3 regions of the Amycolatopsis sp. NPDC049252 genome follow, and region 1 is predicted to be linked to each of the others. Evidence: riboswitches for the same ligand, from Rfam matches in the RefSeq annotation. Region 1 holds a riboswitch; each other region holds the start of a gene.
What was found. A riboswitch is a leader RNA that binds a small molecule or an ion and turns the genes downstream of it on or off. The one in region 1 is predicted to bind thiamine pyrophosphate.
Positions count from the first base shown of each region.

Region 2: it holds a riboswitch for thiamine pyrophosphate, as region 1 does, so the genes downstream of both, thiO (glycine oxidase ThiO) here and ACGFMK_RS25495 (thiamine ABC transporter substrate binding subunit) in region 1, are expected to answer to the same signal.
Region 3: it holds a riboswitch for thiamine pyrophosphate, as region 1 does, so the genes downstream of both, thiC (phosphomethylpyrimidine synthase ThiC) here and ACGFMK_RS25495 (thiamine ABC transporter substrate binding subunit) in region 1, are expected to answer to the same signal.

Region 1 covers NZ_JBICSQ010000025.1:77,739-87,426, reverse strand. The annotation lists gene ACGFMK_RS25500 (ABC transporter permease) at 1-1,057, opposite strand, end outside; gene ACGFMK_RS25495 (thiamine ABC transporter substrate binding subunit) at 1,168-2,217, opposite strand; TPP riboswitch at 2,239-2,348, opposite strand; gene ACGFMK_RS25490 (4a-hydroxytetrahydrobiopterin dehydratase) at 2,381-2,665, shown strand; gene ACGFMK_RS25485 (winged helix-turn-helix transcriptional regulator) at 3,076-3,444, opposite strand; gene ACGFMK_RS25480 (DUF1330 domain-containing protein) at 3,452-3,745, opposite strand; gene ACGFMK_RS25475 (hypothetical protein) at 3,742-4,080, opposite strand; gene ACGFMK_RS25470 (hypothetical protein) at 4,122-4,589, opposite strand; gene ACGFMK_RS25465 (ArsR family transcriptional regulator) at 4,586-5,170, opposite strand; gene ychF (redox-regulated ATPase YchF) at 5,226-6,308, opposite strand; gene ACGFMK_RS25455 (DNA-3-methyladenine glycosylase 2 family protein) at 6,423-7,826, shown strand; gene ACGFMK_RS25450 (DUF1737 domain-containing protein) at 7,823-8,014, opposite strand; gene ACGFMK_RS25445 (AAA family ATPase) at 8,036-9,688, opposite strand, start outside.
Region 2 covers NZ_JBICSQ010000001.1:415,815-425,502, reverse strand. The annotation lists gene ACGFMK_RS02115 (MFS transporter) at 1-1,173, shown strand, start outside; gene ACGFMK_RS02110 (threonine/serine dehydratase) at 1,183-2,130, opposite strand; gene ACGFMK_RS02105 (hypothetical protein) at 2,277-3,008, shown strand; gene ACGFMK_RS02100 (hypothetical protein) at 3,065-4,702, opposite strand; gene ACGFMK_RS02095 (OmpA family protein) at 4,717-5,916, opposite strand; gene thiE (thiamine phosphate synthase) at 6,097-6,756, opposite strand; TPP riboswitch at 6,854-6,960, shown strand; gene thiO (glycine oxidase ThiO) at 6,954-8,030, shown strand; gene thiS (sulfur carrier protein ThiS) at 8,030-8,230, shown strand; gene ACGFMK_RS02075 (thiazole synthase) at 8,232-8,990, shown strand; gene ACGFMK_RS02070 (MarR family transcriptional regulator) at 9,088-9,519, shown strand; gene ACGFMK_RS02065 (winged helix-turn-helix transcriptional regulator) at 9,516-9,688, opposite strand, start outside.
Region 3 covers NZ_JBICSQ010000001.1:399,918-409,605, forward strand. The annotation lists gene ACGFMK_RS01990 (AAA family ATPase) at 1-901, shown strand, start outside; gene ACGFMK_RS01995 (LytR C-terminal domain-containing protein) at 953-1,579, opposite strand; gene ACGFMK_RS02000 (DUF3263 domain-containing protein) at 1,576-1,884, opposite strand; gene ACGFMK_RS02005 (peptide deformylase) at 2,040-2,618, shown strand; gene ACGFMK_RS02010 (glycoside hydrolase family 15 protein) at 2,682-4,847, opposite strand; gene ACGFMK_RS02015 (S1C family serine protease) at 5,044-5,955, shown strand; TPP riboswitch at 6,006-6,130, shown strand; gene thiC (phosphomethylpyrimidine synthase ThiC) at 6,124-7,758, shown strand; gene thiD (bifunctional hydroxymethylpyrimidine kinase/phosphomethylpyrimidine kinase) at 7,755-8,555, shown strand; gene ACGFMK_RS02030 (alkaline phosphatase family protein) at 8,948-9,688, opposite strand, start outside.

The DNA of each region.
Region 1 (9,688 bases):
CGGCGTCCAGCGTCTCCCCGAGCCCGCGCGCGGCCCGCGCGGGCGACCGCCGCAACGCCACCAGTACCACGGACGCGAGCACGGCGACCAGCAGTGCGAGCAGCGTCGCGTCGATCGCCACCTTCAGCGAGTTCAGCGCGGCGTCCCAGCCGGACACCTGCAGCGCGCCCTTCTCCCCGGTACCCGAGAGCGCCCGGTATCCCGCGAGGCTCCAGCCGTCCGAAGTGGACACCGATTCGGCGAGCAGGGCGACGATCGGCGTCAGCAGCAGGACCAGCACGACACCCGCCGCGCCGACGACCCACCACTCGCCGCCACGAGGACGTCGTGCGGCACCGGAACCGATCCTGGCGCCTTCCTTGCGCCGCCGCGCCAGCCCGCCGACGACCAGCGCCGCGACGACGGCCGCGAACTGGATCAGCGAAAGCGCCGACGCGCCGGAGAGGTCGAGCAGGTCGACCGTGCGCAGGTAGATCTCGGTCTCGAGCGTCCGGTAGCGCGCGCCGCCGAGGATCAGGACGACACCGAAACTGGTGGCGCAGAACAGGAACACCACGGCCGCGGCGGACGCGATCGCGGGCGCCAGCGCGGGCAGCGTCACCGACCGGAAGGCCCGCCACGGCGACGCGCCCAGCGCCCGCGCGGCGTCGGTGGTCCGCGAGTCCAGCCGGGCCCACAGCCCGGCGACGGTCCGCGCGACGACGGCGACGTTGAAGAACGCGTTGGCCAGCACGATCGGCAGCACCCCGCCGTCCGGCCACAGCGCGCGGAACGCCAGCCCGACCACGACGGTCGGCAGCACGAACGGCACCAGCACGAGCGTCCGGACCAGGCCGACGCCCGGCAATTTCACCCGCGCCAGCAGGAACGCCACCGGCAGCCCGGCCAGCACCGCGACGACCGTCGAGCCGGCCGCGGTGGCCACCGTGAAGGCGGCCAGCTGCCACGTCTGCGCCTCGCCCAGCACGATGTCGAGCCCGCCCGCGGCGAACCCGCGGCCGATGATCGCCAGCACCGGCCAGGCGAAGAACACCACCAGGAAACCGATCGGCGCCACGCCGAGCAATGCCAGGCCGAGGCCGCGAGCCGTCCGAGGTGGGGTTACGACTGCTGCTTTTCGGGGGCTCCGGGTGGCGGAGCCCCCGGACCGGGGCGGAGGCCCGGATGTCACTGCACGAGCGTGCGCCATTCGCCGATCCACTTCTCACGCCCGGCCTGCACCTGGTCCGGGGTCAGCGCCTGCGGTTTCTGCGGCAGCGGCGCGACCTGCGCCCAGCCCGCCGGCAGGTCGACCCCCTGGCGCGTCGGGTAGACGTACATGTTGGCCGCCACGGTCGCCTGGAACTGCTGCGAGAGCAGGAAGTCGACGACCTTGCGCGCGTTCTCCTCCTGCTTGCCGCCGGCCAGCACCCCGGCGTACTCGACCTGTCGGTAGCAGGTGTCGAGCAGCGCCTTCGTCCGTGGCTTCCCGTCGTCACCGACCTCGGCGGCCGGCGACGACGCGTACGACACGACGATCGGCCGCGGCCCCTTGCCGGACGAGCCCGAGAAGTCCTTCGTGTAGGCCTCTTCCCAGCCGCTGACCACCTTGAGCCCGTTGGCCTTCAGCTTAGTCCAGTAGTCCTTCCAGCCGGCTTCGCCGTACTTGGCCACCGTGCCGAGCAGGAAAGCGAGCCCGGGTGACGCCGTCGCCGGGTCCTCGGCGACCAGCAGGTCCTTGTACTTCGGGTCGGCCAGGTCGTCGTACGACTCCGGCGCCGGGATCCCCTTGGCGGTGAAGTAGTTCGTGTCGACGTTGACGCAGACGTCACCGACGTCGACCGCGGACAGCCGGTGCTCCGGGTCGACGGCGTAGCGCTGCGGCCCGCGGTCGGCCTCCGGGCTGGTGTAGGGCTCGAAGACGCCCTCGGCGAGCGCACGCGAGGCGAAGGTCGAGTCGACGCCGTACGCGACGTCGCCGACCGGGTTCGCCTTGGTCAGCACGAGCTTGTTGGTCAGCGAACCGGCGTCGCCCTGCTTGAGCACGGAGATCTTGATGCCCGACTGCTGCTGGAAGGCGTCGAGCACCTCCTGCGGCGCCAGGAAGGAGTCGTGCGTCACGAGGGTGACGGTGGGCGTCTGCTTCGCGTCACCGGAACCGTCCGACAGCGAGCACGCCGCTGTGACGACGCCGACGACGGTGATGGCCGTCGCGGCGCGAACAGCACTGCGTTTCATCTACCCTCCTGCACTTCGCCGGACGAGGAGGGAAAGCCCTCCCTTCGCCGGCATGATCCGGGATCAGGTGCTAACGGTCGCGGGTCACCCCGCCTCTCAGCCCGGCTCACCGGACTCCCGTGGCAACCGTGCAGCGTAGTCCAGGACGTTGGACGATGGAGGCATGACGGAAATCTTGAGCGACGACGAAGCCGACCGGGCCCTGCTCCACGGCTGGGTCCGCACGGGCAAGGTCATCCGGCGCGAGGTGGAGCTCCCGAGCTTCCCGAAGGCGATCGAGGTGGTGGACCGCGTCGCGGTGCTGGCCGAGGCCGCCGACCACCACCCGGACATCGACATCCGCTGGCGCACGCTGACCTTCCACCTCAGCACGCATTCGGCCGGTGGCCTGACGGAGAAGGACTTCGCGCTGGCCAAGCAGATCAACGAGACCCTCGACGGACTGTGATCCCGGCTACTCTGAGTGCACGAAAGCCCGCGTTCGGCGTCTCTCGGTAAAGGACTTCGGACTCGAGAGGCAGAAATGACGCAGGCGATCGTGGTCGGCACAGTGGCATTCGCGACGATGGTGGCGGCGGCCGGCGGGGTGCTCTGGTTCACCGTCCGCAGCCACCGTCACTCGGACGGCTGAGTGCCGTTTCCGCTGGTCAGCAGCATGATCGGGTGAGCTTCGTCACAGCTGTTAACACTCGGCATGGTCAACGCGCTGAACCCGCGGAAGCATCGGCCCGCCCGTAGGGAAATCGCCATGAACAGCACCCCCGCCACCGCCGCCCTGACCGCCACCCAGCGCGCCTGGATCAACGCCCTCGCGCCCGCGGTCGTCCTGATCGCGATCGCGCTGATGGGCCTCCTCGGCTAGTCCGCCCGGTCGTAGGCCTGCCGGGCTTCGAGCAGGCTCGGCAGGTACTCCTCGGCCCATTCGCGGCAGCGTTCCATGGGCTCGAACAGCGTCCGGCCCAGGTCGGTCAGCGCGTACTCGACGCGCGGCGGGTTCTCGTCGTAGGACTTGCGGGTGATCATCCCGTCGCGCTCCAGGGACCGCAGCGTCTCGGTGAGCACCTTCGGACTGACGTTTCGAAGCGGCACCCGCAGCTCGGAGAAGCGGCGTGGCCCGTCCTTCAGGCAGATGACCACCATCCCGCCCCACTTGTCCCCGATCCGGAACGGCGTTTCGGCGGACGGGCATTGCGGCGCGAAGAGATCAGCGGTCAGCGGCTCCACCAAGCCGACGTTAGGCCACGCCGTCGACGAGCAGCAACCGCCGCCGCAGCGCGGTCTTACTGAGCTCCAGTGCCTCGGCGTACTCGGCGGAGGCGTACCAGCGTTCGGCGGTCTTCCGGTCGGGGAACTCGACGACGACCACACGCTGGCGTTCGTCGAAAGTGCCTTCGAGGACCGCGGGCGCCGCGCCCCGGACGACGTAGCGCCCGTCGTACCGGGCGATCGATTCCTGGGCGAGTTCGCGGTACCGCTGTCCGTGCACTTCGTCGAGGATTTCGACCTCGGAGATGACGTAGACGCTCACGACTCCGAGGGTGGCAGAACGCCGGGTCCCTCACGTGGTGCCGTCACTACCCGGATGTCCTCGGGCGGCGGGAACTCGGCCGGGGTCTCGTCGCCCACGCTCCAGTATTCGAGCCCGGACAGGCGCCCTTCGTCGGCGAACACGATGAGCCCGCCGTCCGCGACGTCGACCTCCACCGCGACCCGGTCCTCGATGCCGGCGACGGGTGCTGTTTCGTCCACCGCCAGGTCGATCGTGGGACACCCGCAGGCACAGCGGCCGGTCACCCGGGCCGTGTGCGCCTGGATGCGAAGCTCCGCCGCGCCGGGAAAGTCCTTGCCCAGCAACAGGTCCAAGACCGCTCTCTCGCGCGGAGTGAGCGCCCGGCGTTCGGCGGTCAATAGCGTGACATGTTCGGGATCGCCTTTTCGGCGACCTCGATGAGGGCCTCGACCTTCACGACGTCGGAGGTCACGTCCTCCACGGTCACCGCGGGCGCCTCCGACGACCGGTAGGCGACTTCGTTGCGCCGGGCCCGCATCCGGTTGAAGGGCCGCAAAACCGGCCCCAGCGGCGGATCCAGCTGAGCGAGAACCGCTTCGTAGACGGTGACGTGCCCGCCCCGGCTCGTCACCCGCAGGCCCTGGTTCTGCAGCACGGCGGCCAGGGCACGCCGTGCGCTGTCGTAGGCCAGCGTGTAAGCGCCTTCCGGATCCGTCTCCTGCAGCTGCCGCGCCGAAGCGAGGTGCGTCCGGGCCCGGACGAGCTCGGCCTCGGCGGCCTCCCGCGACGCCGGGACGTGCTCGATGGCGCCGCGCGCGATGAACGCGTCGATCCGTTCGCGGCCTTGGTTCCACCGGGTCATCGAGCCTCCTGGCTGAGTTTCACCAGTGGACGCTCGCGCACGCTGGTGAGGAACGGATCGGTGGTGCTCGCGGCCCACGACTCGGGCGACACCCGGTGGACGTTGACCTCGCGCCCCAGCCGCCGGGAAACCCGTTCGGCCGAGTCGAAGAGCGCGTCCGGATCCGGCGAGCCGACCACGAGGACGTCGACGTCGCCGGGGGGTGGCCCGGGTTCGCCGTTGTAGCGCGCGGCCCACGAGCCGTAGATGTAGGCCTCGCGCACGCCCGCCAGCCCGGACAGGGCCTCGGCGAGCAGCGGCATCGGCCCGAAGGTGACCGCCATGAGATCGCTCAACGGCTGGTAGAGCGGGGTGTCCGTGCGGGCTTTGACCAGCCGGCTCCGGCCCACGCGCCGGTCTTCGAGAATGCCCCCACCGGTCAGCCGCTCGACCTCCCGCAGCACGGCGGTGGCCGTGACACCAGTAGCCTCGGCGAGCTCGGTGAGGCTGTACTCGCGGTCCGGGTGCAGGAGAACGAGCGCGAGCAGCTCACCCTGCATGCGCGAACGCAGCAGGGGCAGCAAGCTCGGCGAAGCTTTCATTGGACGCAGCATATCCTGCGTCCAATGAAAACAACAACCAGTGACTGACGGTCACTCAGACGTTGAAGCGGAACTCCACGACGTCGCCGTCCGCCATGGTGTAGTCCTTGCCCTCCATGCGGACCTTGCCCGCCGCGCGGGCCGCCGCCATCGAGCCGGCGGCCATCAGGTCGTCGTACGAGACGATCTCCGCCTTGATGAAGCCACGCTCGAAGTCCGTGTGGATGACGCCCGCGGCCTGCGGGGCCGTCGCGCCCTGGGGGATCGTCCAGGCGCGCGACTCCTTGGGGCCGGCGGTCAGGTACGTCTGCAGGCCCAGGGTGTGGAACCCGGCGCGGGCCAGCGAGTACAGGCCCGGCTCCGGCTGGCCGACCGACTCGAGCAGCTCGCGAACCGACTCTTCGTCGTCCAGCTCCAGCAGCTCCGCCTCGACCTTCGCGTCGAGGAACACCGCGTCCGCCGGGGCGACCAGCTTGGTCAGCTCCTCGCGGCGGGCTTCGTCGGTGAGGATCGCCTCGTCGGCGTTGAACACGTACAGGAACGGCTTCGTGGTGAGGAGGCTGTGCTCGCGAAGCAGCTCGAGGTCGACGTCCTTCTGCGCGGAGAAGAGCGTGCGACCGCTGTCGAGGATTTCCTTCGCCTTCTGCGCGGCCTCGAGCGCGGGCTTCGCTTCCTTCTTGGTCCGCGCTTCCTTCTCCAGGCGCCAGACGGCCTTCTCGAGCGTCTGCAGGTCGGCCAGGATCAGCTCGGTGTTGATCGTCTCGATGTCGCTCAGCGGGTCGATCCGGCCGTCGACGTGGATCACGTCCGGGTCGTCGAACACGCGGATGACCTGGCAGATCGCGTTGGCCTCACGGATGTTCGCGAGGAACTTGTTGCCCAGCCCGGCACCCTCGGAGGCGCCCTTCACGATGCCCGCGATGTCCACAAAGGACACCACGGCCGGCACGATCTTCTCCGACTTGAACAGCTCCGCCAGCTTGTCCAGCCGCGGGTCCGGCAGCGGCACCACGCCGACGTTCGGCTCGATCGTCGCGAACGGGTAGTTCGCGGCGAGCACGTCGTTGCGGGTCAGCGCGTTGAACAGGGTGGACTTGCCGACGTTGGGCAGGCCGACGATACCGAGGGTGAGGCTCACGACCCCGAAGTCTACGTGGCCGGTCCGCGACCGCCGCCAGGGCTCACGACCAGGGCGAACGCCGTGTCGGATTTTCGCCAGCAACGGCGTTGACCTGCTGGCATGCTCGGATTCATGGTCACCACAACCGAGGCGCCCGGGCTCTGGCGGGACGCGGAACGCTGCTACCGCGTGGTCACCGCCCGCGACCCGCGCTTCGACGGCCAGTTCATCATGGCGGTCCGCACCACCGGCATCTACTGCCGCCCGTCGTGCCCGGCGTCGACGCCGAAGGTGCAGAACGTGCGCTTCTACCCGACCTCGGCGGCCGCGCAGGCCAACGGTTTCCGCGCCTGCCGCCGCTGTCTGCCCGACGCCGTGCCGGGTTCGCCGGACTGGAACCTGCGCGCCGACCTCGCGGCGCGGGCGATGCGCCTGATCTCCGACGGGACCGTCGAACGCGAAGGCGTGCCTGGTCTCGCACGACGCCTCGGCTATTCCGAACGTCAGCTCGGCCGGGTGCTCACCGCCGAGCTGGGCGCGGGCCCGCTGGCGCTCGCCCGGGCGCACCGCGCGCACTCGGCGCGGCTGCTCATCGAGATGTCCGGGCTGCCGCTGACCGACGTCGCGTTCGCAGCGGGGTTCGCCAGCGTGCGGCAGTTCAACGAGACCATCCGCGAGGTGTTCGCGACGACGCCTTCGCAGCTTCGCGCGGCCAGCCTGCGACGCGGACGCCGTGACGCCGACCAGGGTGCGACGCGGCTCAGCCTGCGGTTGCCGTTCAGGGCGCCTTTCGACGCCGCCGGGCTGCTTCGCTTCTTCGCGGACCGTGCGGTGCCGGGCGTCGAGAACGTCACCAACGGGTCGTACGCCCGGACGCTGCGGCTCGCGCACGGCACCGGCGTCGTGCGGCTGACGCCGGAACCGGACCACGTGCGCTGCGAGCTGCACCTCGCCGACCTGCGTGATCTCAGCAGCGCGGTCAGCCGGGTGCGCCGGCTGCTGGACCTCGACGCCGATCCGGCCGCGGTCACCCGGGTTCTCGGCGCCGACCCCGCGCTGGCGCCGGTCGTGGCGGCGGTGCCGGGGATCCGGGTGCCCGGCTCGGTCGACGGGGAAGAGCTGCTGCTGCGTGCCTTGCTCGGCCGAGACGTCACGGCCGTCCTCGGCGACGAGGTGCCGGCGGAAGCGGGTGTCACGCGGCTGTTCCCGACGGCGGCCCGGATCGCGACGGCGGATCTGCCGGGCGAAGTCACCGGCGTCGCGACCGCGCTGGCCGAGGGCCGGCTGGACGTGCACGTCGGCCGGGACGCGGCGGAGCTGCGGGCCGAGCTGCTCGCGTGCCCGGGCATCACCCCGTGGACGGCGGACTACGTGCTGATGCGCGTCCTCGGCGCCCCGGACGTCCTGCTGACCGGCGACGCCGCCCTGGGCCGCGGCGCGGCGGCGTTGGGCATCACCGACGTCGCGGACCGGGCCCGGCGGTGGACGCCGTGGTGTTCCTACGCCGGCATGTACCTCTGGCGCGCGAACACCTAGCCCTGCTCGCCTTGCCAGAGCAGGGCTTGCGCGACGATCACCTGGTTGCCGTCGAAGGTCGCCGCCGGTGAGCCGTGCAGGCGGTAGCCGAGTTCCAGCGCCTCGCTCACCCGGTGACAGAACTTCGCGTCGTCCGGACCGGTGAGCAGGCGGTAGCGGGGCAGGCCCTCGGGCGACTGTTCCGTCATGCCTTCATCTTGGCCGAGCGCTCAGCCCGCGCGCACCTCCAATGTCGAGCCCGTGCGGGCCTTGCGGACCCGCAGCCGGGTCGGGATGCGCTGCCGCAGCTCCTCGACGTGCGACACCAGCCCGACCACCCGGCCGCCGGCGCGGAGCTCGTCGAGGATGTTCATGACGACGTCCAGGGTCTCGGCGTCCAGCGTGCCGAAGCCCTCGTCGACGAACAGCGTGTCCAGCAGCGCGCCGCCGGTCTCCCCGGCGACGACGTCCGCCAGGCCCAGCGCCAACGCCAGCGACGCCAGGAACGACTCGCCGCCGGACAGCGTCTTCGCCGGGCGGATGGTGCCCGAGTAGTCGTCCAGCACGTCGATGCCGAGCCCGCCGCGGGTGCCGCGCGCCCCGGCCGCGTCCGAGTGCACGAACGCATAGCGCCCCTGGCTCATCGTGCGCAGCCGGTGCGTGGCGGCGACCGCCACCTCCTCCAGCCGCGCCGCCAGCACGTACGAGCGCAACGACATCTTCCGGCTGTTCTGCCCGCGCCCGTTGACGACCTCCGCCAGCGCGCGCAGCTCGGTGTATTCGGCTTCGGCCGGCGCCAGCCCGGCGAGCGCCTTGCGCAGCAGGCCCGCCAGCCGGGCCAGCTCCTCGTGCTGGGCCGTCGCGACCCGCAGCGCCGCGTACGCCGAGTCGGCGCGCGCCCGCGCCAGCTGCGCCGCGTCGGTCGCACGGCCGACGTCCGCGACGTCGTCCGGTGAGATGCCGAACAGGTCGGGCTCGGACAGCAGCGCCCGCGCGCCCGCCGCGGCCGCTTCGGCCTCGGCGATGCCCTGTTCCAGCTTCTCGATCTGCTCGTCCGGCAGCATCGCCGAGCGCGCCTTCTTCAGCGACGCGAAGCCCTTGGCCTGCACCGCTGCGTCGACCAGCGCGCGCTGCTGCGCGACCCGTTCCCGCGCTCCCGCGACGGCCGTCCGCGCTTCGGCGACGGCTTCGAGGGCCTCGGCCAGCCCGATCAGGTGCGTCCGCCGCGCGCCGACGTCCGCGAACTCACCCCGCCCGGCGACCAGCCGGCGTTCCCGCTCGGCCAGCCGTTCGTCCAGGGCCCGGACGTCGGCGGCGGCCTCGGCCACCGCCTGCTCGGCCCGGTGACGCCGGTCCGTCCGCAGTTCCAGGTCCCGCTCGAGCAGCACGACCTGCTGGCCGAGTTTCGCCTTGCCCGCCGCCTGCTGGGTCAGCGCCGCGACCGCGGTGCGGGCTTCGGTCAGGTCGGCCGCGACGGACTCGGCCGTGCGTCCGTCAAGCCGCTCGATCAGCCCGGCCAGCCGTGCTTTCGCCTCTTCCAGCGCTTTGACGACCCGCTGCCGTACCGCGTCCGCCGCCTGCTCGGCTTCCTCTGCGGCCCGCTCTTCAGCCGGGTCGACCAGTTTCGCGTCCCGGTTGGCCGGCGCCGGGTGCTCCGCCGAACCGCAGACCGGGCAGGGCGCACCCTCGGGCAGCGCGGCGGCGAGTTCGGCCGCCATCCCGTCGAGCCGCCGCTCGCGCAGGTCGAGCCGCCGTTGCCGGGCGGCCTGGTGCGTGTCGACGACTTCGCGCAGCTTCGCCTCGCCGCGGCCGACTTTCGCCTGCGCCTCGGGCAACTCCGCCGCGTCGCGCGCCACGATCGTCAGTTCGCCGACGCGGGCGCG
Region 2 (9,688 bases), on a different contig from region 1:
GGCGCGCTCCTGACCCCCGGGTCGCTGGCGATCCTCCAGTCCTCCTTCGCGCACGACGCGCGCGCCCGCGCGATCGGCGCCTGGTCCGGCCTCGGCGGCATCGCGGCCGCCGCCGGGCCGCTGCTCGGCGGTGTCCTGGTGCAGGTGTGGTCGTGGCGGCTGGCGTTCCTGATCAACGTGCCGATCGCGGTCGCCGTCGTCCTCATGGCCCGGAGGTTCGTCCCCGAATCACGCGACGAGCAGGCGACCGGGCACCCGGACTTCGGGGCCGCCGCGCTCGGCGCGATCGGCCTCGCCGGGATCACCGGCGCGCTGGTGGAAGCGCCCGGCCGCGGCATCGGCGACCCGATCGTGCTGGTCGCGGGCGTGCTGGGCATTGCCGGGCTCGCGGCGTTCGTCTTCGTCCAGCACCGCTCGCGGGAACCGCTGGTGCCGCCGTCGCTGTTCCGCGACCGGACGTTCACCCTGTCCAACGCGCTGACCTTCGCCATGTACGCGGCGCTCGGCGGCGTGATGATGCTGCTGGTCATGCAGCTGCAGGTGTCGCTCGGCTACTCGCCCACCGCGGCCGGCCTGGCCGGGCTGCCGCTCACGGTGATCATGCTGCTGCTGTCGGGCCGGTCGGGCGCGCTCGCGCAGCGCATCGGCCCACGGACACAGCTGGTGGTCGGCCCGATCGTGGTCGGCATCGGGATGCTGCTGATGCTGCGCATCGCCCCCGGCGCGTCCTACCTCGGCGCCGTGCTGCCCGCGGTCACGGTGTTCGGGCTGGGCCTGGCGACGGTGGTGGCCCCGGTGACCGCGACGGTGCTCGCCGCGGCCCCGGACCGCTACGCCGGGGTCGCCTCCGGCGTCAACAACGCGATCGCCCGCTCCGGCGGGCTCCTGGCGGTGGCGGTGCTGCCCGCCGCGGCCGGGCTGACCGGCGAGGCGTACGCCGACCCGGTGGCGCTGACGGCGGGCTGGCGGACGGCGTTGATCATCTGCGCGGTCCTGGCCGTCGCGGGCGGGCTGATCGCGCTGGGCATCCACAACGGCGTGCTGGAGCCGCCGACGCCCGCGCCTCCGGTGGCGGACGAGTCGCCCCACCTGGGTGAGTGCTTCCACTGCGGGGTCGAGGGCCCGCCGACCCACGTGCGCGGCGGCGCTCCCGCCCCGGCCGCCGGAGACTGACCGGGCAGCTCAGGCCAGGATCTCGGCGAACAGCGCGGGGTCGACGTTGCCGCCGGAGACGATCGCGACCGTGCGGCCGGTGGGCAGCTCGCCGGCGTGGTGCAGGTAGGCCGCCGTCGTCACCGCGCCGCTGGGCTCGGCCACCAGGCGGGCCTTCCGCGCCAGCGTGCGGACCGCGTCGCGGATCTCGTCCTCGGTGACCGTGACCATGGCGTCGACGACCTTCGTGAGGTGCGCGAAGGTCAGCTCGGACGGCTGTGCGCGCAGGCCGTCGGCGACGGTGCGGGCGCGGTCGGCCATCGGCCAGTCGACCTGACGGCCCAGGCGCAGCCCCTCGGCCGTGTCGCCGGCCAGCGCGGGCTCGACGCCGACGACCTTCGCCCGCGGGCAGCGCGCCTTGATCGCGGTGCCGACGCCGGAGGCCAGCCCGCCGCCGCTCACCGGCACCAGCACGACCTCGACGTCCGGCAGGTCTTCGGCGATCTCCAGGCCCGCCGTGCCCTGCCCGGCGATGACCGCCGCGTCGTCGAAGGGGGCGACGAGGGTCAGCCCGCGTTCGGCGGCCAGTTCGTGCGCTTTGGCCTCGTGCTCGCCGATCGGCACCTCGATCACCTCGGCGCCGTAGGAACGGGTGGCCTCGACCTTGATCCGCGGCGCGCTGTCCGGCACGACGATCACCGCGGGCACGCCGAACCGCTGCGCCGCGTACGCGACGGCTTGCGCGTGGTTGCCACTCGAGTAGGCGATGACACCGCGGGCGCGCGCCTCGTCGTCCAGGGTGCCGATCGCGTTGAACGCGCCGCGCACCTTGAACGCGCCGATCGGTTGCAGACTTTCGGGTTTGAGCCACAGGGACTTGTGGGGATCCCACGTTTGGAGCAACAGCGGCGTGCGCACGGCGACACCCTCGACGCGCTTCGCGGCGGCCTCGATGTCAGAGATCGTCACCAGTTCCATGTGCCGAGTATGTCAAGAAACTGTTCGATTTACACTGTCCATAGTAGACAGTCAACGTGGCGCTCCTCACGCCGTGGCAACGCGGGGAGTTTCCCGTGCGCCTTACACGTTGGACAGGGGAGAAGACTTACTACCGGATCGGGATCATGAGCAAGGAGAACGCAGCGACTTCCGAAGTGAAGGAAGAAAAGTCGGGCTTGCGCATCGCGCAGGTGATGGCGGCGGCGCTCGCGGCGGTGACCGCGGCGCTGCTCGGATCGACCCTCGGCGTCGCGGGCACGGTGGTCGGCGCGGGCGTGGCGAGCGTGATCACCACGGTCGGCGGCGAGGTGTACCTGCGCTCGTTGCAGCGCACCCGCGCGGCCGCGCTGAGGGCCCGCCAGCTGGCGACGTCGGGGATCCGCCGCCGGGGCGGTGCCGAGGTGGCCTTGACCGAACAACCGACGGTGCAGCTGCCGAAGCCCGGCGAGGAGGGGCCGCCGGCGGACGAACCGGGCCGGCTGCGCAAACTGCGCTGGCCGTTGATCATCGGCACCAGCGTGGTGGCGTTCGCGGTGGCGATCCTGGCGATGGTCAGCGTGGACGCGGCCACCGGCGGCAAGGTGGCGGGCGGCACGGGCGCAGGCATCGGCAAGATCTTCGGCGGCGGCTCGGGTCAGCCGGACAAGACCCCGGTGACCACCCCGGCAACGTCGACGGACGACACGCAGAACTCGCCGACCCCGACCCCGTCCACGACGGAGTCGAACACCCCGCCGACAACCTCGTCGGAGTCGCCGACCACAACGCCGACGACCCCGAGCACGACGTCCCAGAAGCCGTCGACCTCGGCGGCACCCCCGACCAGCCAGGGCGCGGCTTCAACTCCGACGCCGTAGATCCGTGAAGGCCTCCTTACCGGCCATAAGAGCCGGTAAGGAGGCCTTCACAGGCTTCAGGCCGGGTAAGACCAGGCTGTGACGACGCCTTGAGCAGTGTCCTCCGAGGGGCCGTTGTCGACCGGAGCCAGCCAGGCCGTGGTGAGGGTCACGACCGCCGTGAGGGCCGCGCCGACCAGCATCAACCGGTGCGGCGGCTTCGGCCGGTCGGGGATCTCCACTGGCGTGGGTCCCACGATGATCAGCTCGTCCTTCTTCTGGCGGACCGGCAGGGCGCTGCCACGATCACCATCGCCGACGGTCAACTCGGCGAGCGCTGGGCTTCCGCCCGGCGAAGCTGTCGGCGCGAAGATCGACTCGCGGTTGGCGAGCCAGGTGTTGACGAGGTCGAGCCGCGAGCGGAGGTCGACACGCCGCGCCCCGGTGTCTTCGACCTCGGGAACGGCCCGGCGCCTGAACTCCTCGCGGTCGAGATCGCCTGGGGGCAGGCCGAACCAGGTCCAGGCTAGTTCGACGGCACGCAGCGAGTCGGCGAAGGTGCGCTGCCGGAGTGTCTCGGCGTGGTTCGTCAACTTGTCCGCGGCGACGAGGGCGCTGTGCGCGGCCTCCCGTTCGGCGGCCACCCGACCCTGGGCTCGCTTGATGCGGCCGGTGATCTCGTCGATCACCGTTCGCTCGATCTCCAGCCGGTCACCCAGCAGATTCCCCCGGCAGTACAGACGTGCCATCTGGACCACGACGCAGCCGAGGATCAGGCCGATCACGATGCCGAACAGGACGGCTTCGTAGACCGGCAGATCCGCCTGCCGGGCGAGCCAGGCGACTCGGACGCCGCCGATCATCGCGACGGCCGCGGCCACCCCGACCAGCCCGTAGTAGGCGTGTGAGTACTGCTGGTCGGCTTCGGCGATCTCGTCGGTGGTCGGCGCCGGGCGTTCCGGCCCCGAGCGGCCGTGCCGGAACGGGCGGTTGTAGTCCGCCGCGGCACCGCGGCGGTCGACGCTCAACCGTTCGGCGTTGACGAATGTGCGCGCCGCCCACTCGATGGCCAGCACCTGCAGGCTCACCATGCCGAGCCCGATCGCCCAGCGGAGCGCGTTGTCCGAGCCGCTGGTGAACGACAGGTTCAGCAGCGGCTTCCACAGGAGGATCGCGTCCATCACGCCCAGCAGGGTCGAGGCGAGGATCCGCCATGCTTTCTCCCAGCTGCGCTGGGTGTGCCGCGAGTCGCCTTCGGCACTGCGTTGGCGGGCCAGCTGCTCGTCCTGGTGGTGGATGGCCTGGATCCGCCGCCCGTCGATCTTCTCGCCGTCGGGGCCGGTAACCGGGTCGTTCAGGATCCCGCTGGCGTGTTCGATCGTGTCGACCGCTTCGGCGAGGTGCTTGGCGGCCTCGAGGTCCTGTTCGGCCGCGCGGTCGTCGGTCGGGGCCGAGTACTCCAGCGCCTGCGCGTGGCAGGTCGCGGCGGCGTTCTGGACCGCGCCGGCCGCGGTGTCCGCCAGCGGCCGGTCAAGGTCCGGCTTGCCAGTCGTCGGGTCTATCACGGTGAGGTAGGTAGCAGCGGCCGCCGTCCAGACGCCCTCGTCGGTGGAGCCGAGGGCCATCGCGGCAGGTCTCGGCAGGTCGGTTACGCGAAATGTGCCCTTCGGCAGGCCGGGGTAGGCCGCCAGCGGCACGTCGGGCGTGTCGGTCACGAATTCTCCGTTTCTCAAGAGCGGGCGACGAGCTTGATGACGACCACTCGCTGCGCCGGCGACGTGGCGTCCTGACCAGGCGTGGCGAGTTCGTCAAATCCCACGCCGGACGCCGTGATGTCGCCGGCCGGGATTCCCTGGTCGCGAAGCAGCTGCGCGACGGCTTCGGCGCGCTTCGCCGAGGTGTCGCGCGCGCCGGCGGGGTCGCCGTAGCGGGCGCAATAGCCGGTGACGTTGATCCGGGACTTCCCGTGCTTTTCCCGGTACAGCTGGGCGGCTTGCGCGGCCACCGCTGTCGCGGCCGGGCGGTCGATCAGCTCCGCGCTGTCGGGCGCGAACGCCGCCTCGTCGATTCGGGGATCGTCCGTTTTGACCGGCGGCGGTGGGGGCGTGAACGGGATGATCGGCGGGACCACCGAGGCGTTCGGCCAGGCGCCGGTCGTTCCGTTGTCGTGGATCGGGTCGGCGATTTGCGCGCCGAGGTGATCGGCGAGGGTGGTGGTGAACTTTTCGCGCCAAGATTCGGATCGCGGATCGAGCGGCCGCTGTTCCGCGCCCACCGGGGTCAAAAGGACGATGTGTAAATCGACCCCCTGCAGATCCAGATCTTTCAGCGGGGTCTTCAGCACTTCGTCGACGGCCTGCTCGGGATCCGCGCCGGCACTCAGCGACGAGATCGTGAGCGGATCGAGGGAGCCGGTCAGCACTGTGCTCGTCAGCCAGACCTCGGCCTGCCCGGTCCGCGCGGCCTCGTCCGCGGCGGCGTGCAACGCGGCGTACAAGGAAAAGCCCGTCGGACTGACCGCGGCTTTCCCCATGCGTCCGGCGATGTCCTTGACGATCTTGTCGACATTGGACGCCTGCTGCCGGCCGTCGTCGACCTTTCCGTTCCCGCGGTCGAGGTCCAGCCCGATGTCGTTCGCGACGTTAACCGCCTGCTCGCCGACGGCATAGGCGGTGAGTTTGGCGCCGCCGTCCTTACCGGCCTGGCGAAGGCGATCGCGCAACGCGCGCGGCAGGGCGCCGGGGGAATGGGTGGTCTTTTCCGCCAGCCACACCAGATCCGTGTTCTTGCCCGGCTCCGCGACCTGGTTCAGCACGACCACGATCGCGACGAACAGTAGCACCGCGCCGGCGAAGACCGCCATGATGCGAGCGCCCTTGGAGATCGAGCGTTTCGGCGAGGTGGCCGTCTCGTAGTCGTAGATTTTCACGAATCCTCCGTGCGGCCCCTGTTGCCGTTGCTTCGGGGTTCCGCACGGAGGTCGGTGTTCGGCCGAACGCCGTTACTCCGTGCTTTCTACAAATGGCCCGATCGGGTAAACCCGAAGCGGGTGGGATGAAGATCTGATTTCACCAGTAACAAATGTGCGGGTTCGACCGAACCTGTTCTCTCAGATCAGGTGGGACCGCAGTTCCCGCGCCGCCGCAGCCGGATCCTCGGCCTCCGTGATAGCCCGGACCACCACGATCCTCGACGCCCCGGCCGCCAGCACCTCCGGCAACCTCGGCACGTCGATGCCGCCGATGGCGAACCAAGGCCGGGACGGAGCGGCAGCGGCCACCGAACGGACCAGGTCCAGCCCCGGTGCCGAACGCCCCGGCTTGGTCGGCGTCGGCCAGCAGGGGCCTGTGCAGAAGTAGTCCACGCCCGGCTCGGCAGCCGCGGCCGAAGCCTGCGGGACGGAGTGCGTCGAACGGCCGATCACCACCTCGTCGCCGAGGATCCGGCGGGCCAGGGGCACCGGGATGTCGTCCTGGCCCAGGTGCAGCACGTCCGCGCCGACCGCCAGGGCCACGTCCGCTCGGTCGTTCACCGAGAGCAGTGCTCCGTGGCGGGCGCACGCTTCCGCCAGCACCTCCAGGGCCGCGATCTCGCCCGCGGCTTCCAGGGCGCCCGTTTTGTCGCGCAGCTGAATGATGTCGACGCCGCCGGACAGGGCCGCGTCGGCGAACGACGCCAGGTCGCCGCGGGTCGTTCGGGCGTCCGTGCACAGGTACAGGCGCGCGGTGTCGAGGCGGGCGCGGATCTTGTCACCGGAGAGGGCGGGCATAGCGGCGACCGTACCCGGCCGGCCAAAAGCGCCGTTGCCACGAAAGCCATCCGGCGTGACCGTGGTTGGACTGGCAACGAACGGCACAGTAGGGTGAACGGGTCCGCACGGGAGCCCGAGGCAACGGGCTGAGAGGGAGCTGCCGCTCCGACCGTGGAACCTGATCCGGGTCATGCCGGCGCAGGGAGCGTGATCCCATGACGAACACCTTGGCCGTGGTCGGTGCCGGCGTGATCGGCCTGTCCGCGGCGTGGCGGGCGGCCACGCAAGGCCACGCGGTCACCGTCTACGACCCCGAACCCGTGCGCGGCGGTGCGTCCTGGCTGGCCGGCGGCATGCTCGCCCCGGTGACCGAAGCCTGGCCGGGTGAGGAGGACGTCCTCGCCCTCGGCGAAGAGTCGCTGCGCCGCTGGCCCGCTTTCGCGCGCGACCTCGTCGACGAGGGCGTCGACCCGGGCCTGGCCGAGCACGGGACGCTGGTCGTCGCCTTCGACAGCGCCGACGCCGGTCACCTCGACATCCTCGCCGGCTACCTGCACTCCCTCGGCCGCGCGGCCGAACGCCTGACCGGACGCGAGACCAAGCGGCTCGAGCCCGGCGTCGGTTCCGTCCGAAGTGGACTCCACGTGCCCGGCGACCTGGCCGTGGACAACCGGAAACTGCTCAACGCGCTGTACGCGGCGTGCGTCAACCACCAGGTCCGGTTCGTCCGCGAACGCGTCGGAACGATCCCGGACGCCGACGCCGTCGTGCTCGCCGCCGGCGCCTGGACCGGACGGCTCCACCCGCAGCTCGCCGACGCCGTCCGCCCGCTCAAGGGCGAGATCCTCCGCCTCAAGCCCCGCCGCGGCTGCCTGCCGCCGCCGACCCGCACCGTCCGGGCCGTGGTCGAAGGCCGGCCGATCTACCTGGTCCCGCGCGGCGACCAGGAGCTCGTCCTCGGCGCGACGCAGTACGAAGCGGGCTTCGACCAGGCCGTCACCGCGCGCGGTGTCCGTGAGCTGATCGAGGGCGCCGAGCGCGTCTTCCCGGCGATCACCGAGTACGAGCTGGCCGAGACGGCCGCCGGCCTGCGCGCCGGCAGCCGCGACGCGCTGCCGTACCTCGGTGTCCTGGACGACGGCGTCTACGCCGCGACCGGGCACCACCGCAACGGCCTGTTGCTGGCCCCGGTGACCGCGGACGCCGTGGTCGCCTGGCTCGCGGGGGAGAAGCCGCCCGAAGGCGTCGAAGCGGCTTCGCCCGCCCGCCTGTCCCGGAAGGAGCACGTGTGATGGAGATCAAGCTCAACGGCCGGTGGACGGAGTTCCCGGACGACGCCACCGTGGCCGACGTCCTCGACGCCGCCGGCGGACAGCGGCCCGGGATCGCCGTCGCGGTCGACGGCGTCGTCGTCCGCCGGGGCGACTGGGCCACCACCGCCGTGCCCAAGGGCGCGGCGTTCGACGTGCTCACCGCCGTCCAGGGAGGCTGAAGTGGACGAAGCACCGCTCGTCATCGGCACGCACAAGCTGTCGTCACGGCTGATCATCGGCACCGGCGGCGCGGCGAACCTCGCCGTGCTCGAACGCGCGCTGGTCGCGTCCGGCACCGAACTGACCACCGTCGCGATGCGACGCGCCGACGCCGAAGGCGGCTCCGGCGTGCTCGAACTCTTGAAAAGGCTCGGGATCCAGCTGCTGCCGAACACCGCGGGCTGCCGTACGGCGGCCGAAGCGGTGCTCACGGCGCGCTTGGCGCGCGAGGCGCTTGATACCGATCTCATCAAGCTCGAGGTGCACGCGGACGACCGGACGCTGCTCCCGGACCCCGTCGAAACCCTGGACGCGGCCGAGCAGCTGGCCGCCGACGGCTTCACCGTGTTCGTTTACACGAACGACGACCCGGTGCTCGCGCTGCGCCTGGAGGAGGCCGGCTGCGCGGCCGTGATGCCGCTGGGTGCGCCGATCGGCACCGGCCTCGGGATCCGTAATCCGCACAACATCGAGCTGATCGTTTCGCGAGCGGGTGTGCCGGTGATCCTCGACGCCGGAATCGGCACCGCGTCGGACGCCACGCTGGCGATGGAGCTGGGCTGCGACGCCGTCCTGCTGTCCACGGCCGTCACCCGGGCCAGTGATCCCGAACGGATGGCCGCGGCGATGCGCTCGGCCGTCGTCGCCGGACGCCTGGCCCGCGGCGCCGGGCGGGTGCCGCAGCGCTTCTGGGCCCAGGCGTCGAGCCCGCCGCGCTGACCGCCGGCGCCTTAACACCGAACCCGCACCGGGAACCCGTAAAGTGGACCGAACTTTCCGGCGCACCCGCGCACGGGTGAGGCAGAAGGAGCCAGCCGTGACCACATCGGTCCAGGACACCTCGGGCAGGTTGTACCTCGCGGTGGGCAGGCTGTCGCGATCGCTGCGCCAGGCCGGTGTGCCGGGCCCCGGCCACGGCGCGATCTCCGCACTGGCGACCCTGGTGCACGCCGGTCAGCTCCGGCTCGGCGATCTCGCCGCCAAGGAGGGCGTCGCCGCGGCGACCATGTCGCGGATCATCGCGTCCCTGGTCGAGGCCGGGTACGTCAGCCGCGAGTCCGACCCGGTCGACCGGCGGGCGTGGCTGGCGAAGGCGACCGAAGAAGGCGAGCGGCTCGTCTCCGGCGTCCGGTCGACACGGGTGCAGGAGCTGAACCGGCGGCTGGATCGCCTGTCACCCGAGCACCGCGAAGCGCTGACGACGGCGCTTCCGGCGCTCGAAGCCCTGATCGCCGACGAAGACCGCTAAGCCGGGGGCGGCAGCCGCCGGGTGATCCGGTCGAAGAGCTCTCCCAGCGGCTCGCCGACGTCCCGGCCGAACTCGGTCAGCCCGTAGGTGACCTGCGGCGGTGTCGTCGGCTCGACGCGCCGCCAGATCAGGCCGTCCTCGACCAGCGCCCGCAGGGACTGGGCGAGCA
Region 3 (9,688 bases), on a different contig from region 1:
GGACGAGCCGCGCGTCTCGCAGCAGGACCTCGAGGCGGCGCTGACCACCGTCCGACCGGTGTCGCTGTCCACTTCGGACAACCTGGCCACCGGCGGGCTGACGCTGGACGACGTCGGCAACATGGTCGACGTCAAGCAGTCCCTCACCGAGACGGTGCTGTGGCCGCTGCGGTACCCGGACTCGTTCGCCCGGCTCGGCGTCGCACCGCCGCGCGGGGTGCTGCTCTACGGGCCGCCCGGCGGCGGCAAGACGTTCCTGGTGCGGGCACTGGCCGGCACCGGCGCGCTCAACGTGTTCGCGGTCAAGGGCGCCGAGCTGATGGACAAGTGGGTCGGCGAGTCGGAGCGCGCGGTGCGGGAGCTGTTCCGCCGCGCCGCCGAGGCCGCGCCGTCGCTGATCTTCCTCGACGAGATCGACGCGCTGGCCCCGCGCCGCGGCCAGTCGTCGGACTCCGGCGTCGCCGACCGCGTGGTCGCGGCCCTGCTGACCGAATTGGACGGTGTCGAGCCGATGCGCGAGGTCGTCGTGCTCGGCGCGACCAACCGGCCCGAGCTGGTCGACCCGGCGCTGCTGCGGCCCGGACGGCTGGAGCGCCGCGTCTACGTGCCGCCGCCGGACGCCGAGGCCCGCACCGCGATCCTGCTGGCGACCTCGAAGAACACCCCGCTGGCCGCCGACGTGGACCTGGCCGCGGTGGCGTCCACTCTGGACGGTTATTCGGCGGCCGACTGCGCGGCCCTGATCCGCGAAGCGGCGTTGACGGCGATGCGCGAGTCTCTGGAGGCCCACGAGGTCACCGCGGCCCACCTCGACACGGCCCGCACGAAGGTCCGGCCGAGCCTGGACCCGGCCCAGCTCGCGGCCCTCGAGGCCTACGCCCACGTCCAGGCCGGGGACTGAAAAGCGCGAAGGGGCGCCACCCGCGGGTGGCGCCCCTTCGGCAAAGGCTCGTCAGCTGCCCTTGTGGCCGGACTCGTAGTTGTTCGTCACGATGACGATCACGCCCGGGCTCGCGTCCTGTATCCCCTGGAACCGGGGCTCGGCCTTGAAGCCGAACTCCTGCGCCAGCTGCTTGGCCGCGGCCTCCTCGTCGGTGCCCGGCCGGTAGTAGGCCGTGGTCGCCGGGATGATGCCCTGCGAGTAGTTGCTGACCTCGGTGACGTTCCAGCCCGAGCCGGCGAAGTCGTCCTTCGCCCGCGCCGCGAGGCCCTTGATCGTCGAGTTGTTGAACACCCGGACGGTGACCCACTTGTTGGACGTCTGCTGGTCGCCGGGCTGGCCCGGCTGCCCCGACGTCGGCTGGCCGGGAGTCGGCTGGCCCGGTGAGGGCGGTGTGGACGACGTCGGGCTGGGCGTGGTCGACGGCGGCGGGGTCGACGACGTGGGTGACGTCGGCGACGACGGCCCGCCCGGCGGTGTGCCGGGCTGGGTGCTGGGCGTACCGCTCGGCCCGGCTTCGTTCGACCCGCCACCACTCAACGCGGAGATCCCGCCGATGACGGCGGCGATGATCGCGACACCGATCAGCGCGACGCCCGCGGCCTTCATCGGCCGGGACATTCCCGAAAACACGCTCATTTCAGCTCGATCCCCAGTCGCCGTGCGCCACGTTTGCGTTGCCGGGCGGCGCGCGTCTTGCGCAGCCGCTTCACCAGCATCGGGTCGGCTTCGATCGCCTCCGGCTTCTCCAGCAGCTTGTTCAGCAGCTGGTAGTAGCGCGTGGTGGAGACTTCGAAGCGCTCGCGGATGGCGTTCTCCTTCGCCCCGGCGTGTCGCCACCACTGACGCTCGAAGGCGAGGATCTCGACCTCGCGTTCGGTCAGGCCGGGCACGGGCTTCGGCGGCGACGGCTGCGGCTCAGCCATCGACTCCGCGGCGTCCATCCGAGTCCCTCTCAATCGGGCGACATGGCGATCATGACCTAGCTCTTCCGCGGGCGTCATTCAACCACGGATCCGCACGCCGACGTGGGCATCGACACCGGCGCGTCACGGTCTGATGCAGGTCTACCAGAAGGGTCCGACTAAACTGCCCGCTCGTGACCGTCCACGCCATCCGGATCGCCGGCGACCCCGTACTGCACAACCCGACTCGGGAGATCACCGAGTTCGACGAGCAGCTGCGCATCCTCACCGACGACATGTTCGAGACGATGTACGCCGCCGAGGGTGTCGGCCTGGCCGCCAACCAGATCGGCCTCGACCTGCGGGTGTTCGTCTACGACTGCCCGGACGACGAGGGCGTGCGCCACAAGGGCGTCGTCGTCAACCCGAAGCTCGAGACGTCGGAGATCCCGGAGACCATGCCGGACCCGGACGACGACTGGGAGGGCTGCCTCTCGGCGCCCGGCGAGTCGTACCCGACGGGTCGCGCGTCGTGGGCGAAGGTGACCGGCTCCGACATCGAAGGCAACCCGATCGAGGTCGAGGGCACCGGCTACTTCGCGCGCTGCCTGCAGCACGAGACCGACCACCTCGACGGCTACATCTACCTCGACCGGCTCGTCGGGCGCCACGCCCGCGCCGCGAAGAAGATGCTGAAGTCCAACAAGTGGGGCGTCCCCGGCCTCTCGTGGCTCCCCCCACGCACCCCGGAAGACGACGGCGCCGTCATCTGACCTCCAAGTCCGTGAAGGCCACATTGAGGGACTCTGAGTCCCTCAATGTGGCCTTCACGGCTTTCAGCAACCCAGGAAGTGGCAGCGGACCACGCGCGGGGTTTCGAGGGTCGCGCCCGCCTTGACGTCCTGGGCCAGGCGGACGTACTGCGCGTGCGTCCAGGCCAGCGGTGTCGCCGAGGTGTTCGGGGTGCCGGCCGGGAACCCCGTCTGGCCCGACGGCGGGTTCTCGTCCCACACCTGCTCCGGCATGGTCTCCGCCGAGCTGCTCACGCGGCCGAGGTCACGCAGCCGCCGCGCTGCCGCGCCGGGCTGGCCCAGCGTCAGTTCGTACTCACCGCGTTCGCCGGCCAGCAGCGGCCACAGCCGGCCGAACGTCGTGCGGCTCCCGGCCGGGAACGTGTAGTCCCACGGTGAACCGTCGGCCTGCTCGCCGTAGCCGTCCTTCGTGTAGCGGTGCCAGAACTGGCCCGTCGGCGTGGTGAACGAGATCTCCTTGTCCGTGACGCGCACGCTGTTGACGATCACCGGGTCGTCGGCGCGGTAGATGCCGAGGCGCACCAGGTCGAGGAACCCGGCGTCGGTGACCGCGCGCTGGTCCATCGTCACGCTGGAGTTGCCGAGGTTGTACGTCGTTCCGGCGTTGGCGTTGCCGTCCTTGGTGAGCCGGACGAAGTACGGGTCCTTCGACAGCGGCCCGTTCGTGGTGATCGTCTGCTTCGGCAGGTCGGCCTTGAACTTGTCGGCCGCGGCGAGGTACCTCTTGGCGTCGGCGGCCGCGCCGTTGTGCGACGCGATGTCCGCGGCGCACACGAGCCCGGCGATCACCGAGGCGATGGTCGACGGGGACCAGCCGTCCTGCTCCTCCCAGCGCTCCTGCTGGGTCCACGGCGCCGCCTGGCCGTCAGGACCCTTGTAGGACAACAGGAAGTCGGCCGCCTTGCGCACGCCGGGCCAGACGTCGTTGCGCCCGAGCTGCTGGGCCAGCACGATCGGGAAAGCGGTTTCGTCGAGCTGGACCGACGTCCAGTACGGCACGCCGTCGACGCGGCTGTTCTGCGGCAGGTGCCCGTCGGCCTGCTGCTGCGTGCCGAACATGTAGGTCACCGCGCGGCTCGCGGCCGCCGTGTCGCCGCCGGCGGCCAGGCCGGTCGCGATCTGGTAGAGGTCGCGCGGCCAGACCAGGTGGTAGGTGCCGGACGGCGACCACTCCGGGTCGTTGTTCCCGAACCGCCACGGCATGCTCGGCGACGCGATGAACGCGCCCGGGTGGTGCTTGTCCTCGCTCGCGGCCAGCGTCAGCATCGACGCCTTGTAGAGGTCGCGCTCGCTGTCGGTCTTCAGCGACGACGGCGGTTTGCTCACCCCGCGCAGGTACTGCTCCCAGCCGCGGTCGTAGGCGCGGGTGATGGCGCCGAAACCGCGTCGCTGCGAGGCCTGCGCGTTGCCGAGCGCGTCGGCCGCCTTCGCGCCCATGCCGAGCGCGAGGGTGACGTGCCGGGTGCGCACGCCGTCGGCCGCGGTCTGCCCGGTGAGCACTACGTTGCCGTGGCCGGCGGTGTCGTAGGTCGCGAGCTTGAACGTCTTCGCGAGCTGGGTGCCGCCGTCGGACGCGCCCGCGTAACCGACGCTCGTGCGCGTGAAGCCGGGCTTGGCGGTGAGGGCGGCGGCGTTGGTGGCGTCCGACGCGGTGAGCGCGTCCCCCTTGCGCGCGGCCGAGTCGTCGGAGCCGTCGTTGGTCAGGTCCGGGTCGGCGACCGCGTAGAGCTGGTACGGCCGGCCGGTGAGCGACTGGAAGTCGACGTCCACCAGCACGGTCGTCGCGGCCGGGTCGGTGACGTAGGTCTTGCGCAGCCGCCACCGGTGCTGGTCATCGGTGATGGTCTGCTCGTAGGTGAGGCTGTCGTCGTCGGTCCGCCGGACCTGCTGCGACTTGGTCGTGTTGCCGGCGACGGCGAAGCTGCGCCCGTCGGTGACGACGAAGTCCATCGAGCGGACGCTGGGCGTGGACAGGTCCGGGTAGTAGACCTCGGACAGCTGGCCGCCCTGGAGCGTGAACCAGACGTTGCTGCCGCGATCGTGGGCCGTGCCGAAGCCGGTCTTGTTCGCGGGTAGCCAGCTGGGATGGACGCCGGGCGCGCCGGGAGCCTCCCCCTGCGCCGCCGCGGTCGCCGGTATCAGGCCGGTGACCAGCAGCCCGGCAAGGGCCGAGACCATGAGTTTGCGCATATCAACCCCACAGTGATGTCGCCTCTGCACCGTTACAGAAGCGACAGGCAGTGTCTCGCCGATCCTTCACCGGCGCATGGTCCGAATCGGTGAACCACTGACCGTCACTGGTCCGGGGTTCTCGACCAGCGAACGGACTTCCCGCGGTAACCGGCGCACACTTGAAGTATCTGCAACGGTGTAATCGAGGTACTTCATGGACGAGGCGATGGACGCCTATTCGCGCGCGGTCAGCACGGTCGCCAAGACCGTCACCCCGCACGTCGCCGGGGTTCAGCTCGGGCGCGGCAGCGGCTCCGCGGTCGTCTTCGCCGACGACGGTTACCTGCTGACGAACGCGCACGTCGTCGACGGCGAACGACAAGGCGTCGCGACCTTCGCCGACGGCAGCGAGGCACGCTTCGACGTCGTCGGTGCCGATCCGCTGTCCGACCTCGCCGTGCTGCGGGCGCGTGACGAGACGCCGTCCGCCGCCGTGCTCGGGGACGCCGACAACCTGGTCGTCGGGCAGCTCGTCGTCGCGATCGGCAGCCCGCTCGGCTTCTCCGGCTCGGTCACCGCGGGGGTCGTCAGCGCGCTCGGCCGGGCGCTCCCGGTGCGCCACGGCCGCGCCGGCCGGGTGATCGAGGACGTCATCCAGACCGACGCCGCGCTCAACCCGGGCAACTCCGGCGGCGCGCTCGCCGACTCCGCCGGCCGCGTCGTCGGGGTCAACACCGCGGTCGCCGGGGTCGGGCTCGGGCTCGCCGTGCCGATCAACTCGACGACGCGGCGGATCATCAACACCCTCGTCGTCGAAGGCCGGGTGCGGCGCGCGTACCTCGGCGTTGTCGGCGTGCCCGCGCCACTGCCCGACGACATCGCCGAGCGGACCGGGCAGGAGGCCGGGCTGCGGGTGCGCGAAGTGGTCTCCGGCGGGCCCGCCGAGCGCGCCGGGCTGCGGGCGGGCGACCTCGTGCTGACCGTCGGCCGCACCCGCGTCTCGGACGCGCAGGGCATCCAGCGGCAGCTGTTCGCCGAAGTGATCGGCACCCCGCTGCCGATCACCGTGCTGCGCAACGGAGCCATGGTCGACGTCTACGCCACACCCGCCGAACTGGTCGGGTGAGGTGACCGGACTTGAGTCTCACGCCCCGGCGTGGCATGGTCGGTGGCACAACACCACAACGCGGGAGCTCGCGCCATGGCGGGCTGAGAGGGTGACTGGGGATTTGTCCCAGGTGTCACCGACCGCATGAACCTGACCGGGTAATGCCGGCGTAGGGAGTGAAAGTCGTTGACAACGCTGGAGAACAAGCACGTCTCCGTCACCACGGGTCCGATCACCGGATCGCACAAGGTGTACCACCAGACCGAATCCGGACTGCGTGTTCCCGCCCGCCGGATCGACCTCTCCAACGGGGAACACTTCGACGTCTACGACACTTCGGGCCCGTACACGGATCCGGAAGCCACCATCGACGTCCACAGTGGACTGCACCGGCTGCGGGCCGGCTGGGCCGACGGCCGGGAGCACAACACGCAGCTCGGCTGGGCCAAACAAGGCGTCGTCACCAGGGAAATGGAGTACATCGCGGCGCGCGAGCGCGTCGAACCGGAGTTCGTGCGCGCCGAGGTCGCGAGCGGCCGCGCGGTGATCCCGGTCAACCGCAGGCACCCCGAGTCCGAGCCAATGATCATCGGCAAGAACTTCCTGGTGAAGATCAACGCCAACATGGGCAACTCGGCCGTCTGGTCGTCGGTCGAGGAAGAGGTCGACAAGATGGTGTGGGCCACCCGCTGGGGTGCCGACACCATCATGGACCTCTCCACCGGCAAGCGGATCCACGAGACGCGCGAGTGGATCATCCGCAACTCGCCGGTGCCGGTCGGCACCGTGCCGATCTACCAGGCGCTCGAAAAGGTCGACGGAGAACCGGAAAAGCTGTCGTGGGAGGTCTACCGCGACACCATCGTCGAGCAGTGCGAGCAAGGTGTCGACTACGTCACCGTGCACGCCGGCGTGCTGCTGCGCTACATCCCGCTGACCGCGCGGCGCGTCACCGGCATCGTCAGCCGCGGCGGCTCGATCATGGCCGCGTGGTGCCTCGCGCACCACCAGGAGTCCTTTTTGTACACCCACTTCGAGGAACTCTGCGAGCTGCTGCGCCAGTACGACGTCACGTTCTCCCTGGGCGACGGCCTGCGGCCGGGCTCGATCGCCGACGCCAACGACCGCGCGCAGTTCGCCGAGCTGGAGACCCTTGGTGAGCTGACCCACATCGCGCGCTCGCACGACGTCCAGGTGATGATCGAAGGCCCTGGCCACGTGCCGATGCACAAGATCAAGGAGAACGTCGAGCTCGAAGAACGGCTCTGCGGCGAGGCACCGTTCTACACCCTCGGTCCGCTCACGACGGACATCGCGCCGGCCTACGACCACATCACCTCGGCCATCGGCGCGGCGCAGATCGGCTGGTACGGCACGGCGATGCTGTGTTACGTCACGCCGAAGGAGCACCTGGGCCTGCCGAACCGCGACGACGTCAAGACCGGCGTGATCACGTACAAGATCGCCGCGCACGCCGCCGACCTGGCCAAGGGCCACCAGTACGCGCAGGAGTGGGACGACGAGCTGTCGAAGGCCCGCTTCGAGTTCCGCTGGAACGACCAGTTCAACCTGTCTTTGGACCCCGACACCGCGCGGTCGTTCCACGACGAGACACTGCCCGCGGAGCCCGCCAAGACCGCGCACTTCTGCTCGATGTGCGGGCCGAAGTTCTGCTCGATGCGGATCACGCAGGACGTCCGCAAGTACGCCGAGGAGCACGGACTGTCCACTGTGGAGGCCATCGAGGCCGGCATGGCTTCGAAGTCGGCGGAGTTCACCGAGTCCGGCGGCCAGGTCTACCTGCCCGTGGTGCAGCCGTGACTCCGCCCACCGCCCTCACCATCGCCGGATCCGACTCCGGCGGTGGTGCGGGCATCCAGGCGGACCTGCGCACGTTCTTCGCGAACGGCGTGCACGGCCTGGTCGCGCTGACCGCCGTCACCGTGCAGAACTCGTTGGGCGTCCAGGGTTTCACCGAGATCCCGGCCGACGTCGTCGCCGCGCAGATCAAGGCGGTGGCGTCCGACATGGGCGTGGGTGCGGCGAAGACGGGCATGCTGGCCACGGCGGAGATCATCCGCGCGGTGGCCAAGACGCTGGACGAAGTCGGCGGTGACATCCCGCTGGTGGTCGACCCGGTGGCGGCGTCGATGACCGGCCACGCCCTGCTGCGCGAAGACGCCCTGGAGGCGATCCGCACGGAGCTGTTCCCCCGCGCGACGCTGATCACCCCGAACCTGGACGAGGTCCGCCTGCTGACGGGCATCTCGGTTTCCGACGCGACCACCCAGCGCTCCGCCGCGGAGGCACTGCTGGCCTTCGGATCCCGGTGGGTCCTGGTCAAGGGCGGCCACATGACGGGCAGCACGTGCGTGGACCTGCTGACGAACGGCGACGCGTTCATCTCGCTCAGCGGCCCCCGCTACCAGACGGAAAACACCCACGGCGGCGGCGACACGATGGCCTCGGCGATCACGTCATCGCTGGCGAAGGGTGCTTCGGTACCGGACGCGGTGGCGGCGGGCAAGAAGTTCATCGAGCGCTGCGTGGCGGAGTCCTACCCACTGGGCGCGGGAGTTGGCCCGGTGTCGCCGTTCTGGGTGCTCGGCCCGTCGTGAGTGGCAATTAGGGTTCTAACCCGAATTACCACTCACGACCAGCCATGGCAGGCTGCGCGGGCTCAACGCACGTGCGAGCGCGGGCTGCTGAAGCCGCCGCCGGACCACACGGTGGCCGGGATGCTCGCCACATTGGCCGAACGCGAGTTGGCCCCACCCAACCAAGATCGCTTGGGACGGTGATTTCCGCGGCTGGCGAACAGGACGGTGTGCGGTCGTGGCGCGCCCGCACTTCGAACTGATCGCCCTGGGTGGTTCACTCCGCACCTCGGCCGCACGTAGCACGTTCGCGACGAAGCTGCGGAGAAGGGCCAACCCCTGACGGAGGTCCGACATCGAGCAGCGGCACTGGTGGGACCGGCCCGGCGCGTGAGCCGGCCCCACCGGCGCGCTCAGCGGGCCGTCAGGCGCGGGGCGTCGACCGCCCAGTACCAGTTGTTGCCCGCCGCGTAGAGGCGCCACGTGAACCGGGCCGAACGGGCGCCCGCCGGGACCGCCACCGACGTCGCTGTCGGCTGGGACAGGACGTCGCCGCCTCGGTTTGCGGACGAGGATTCCGGGCCGTAGGCCAGGAGCGGCTTCTCCGGGCCGCCGTCGAAGGAGACCGTGAGGGCGCCGCGCTGGGTGCCGTCCTGGCGGTAGTGCGAGACGAACCTGATGTCCACAATGGACTTGCCGGACACCGTGAGAGCCGGCGAAACCAGGGAAGAATCGAAGGTACCCGACGAAGACGGTGAGCCCTTGTCGTCCCACTCGTCCGGGTCCGCCACCGCGAACACACCCCGGGACCGCACGTTCGCCTCCCGCTCCTGCCCGGGCGCGGTGCGCGTCCAGAAGTCGTCGTTCGTGAACGCCCAGCCCTGCCACTCCGTCACACCCGCGGGCATGGCCGAAGCGTTGCGGACCGTCCAGCCCGACGGCGCCTCGTGCGTCCAGCCGAGCACCGAAGCCGGGACGCCGGTTTCGTCCACCCGCGGCTTCAAGATCGCCGAGTCGAACGGGTCCACCGGCACCGCACCCAGCGCGTAACCGTCCAGGGAAAGCGGAATTCCCAGGTGCCGCAACGCCGTCGGCGCGATGTCCACGATCTTCGGCGCCACCGCGGGTGTTCCCGGCGGCACCGCGCCGCCCGC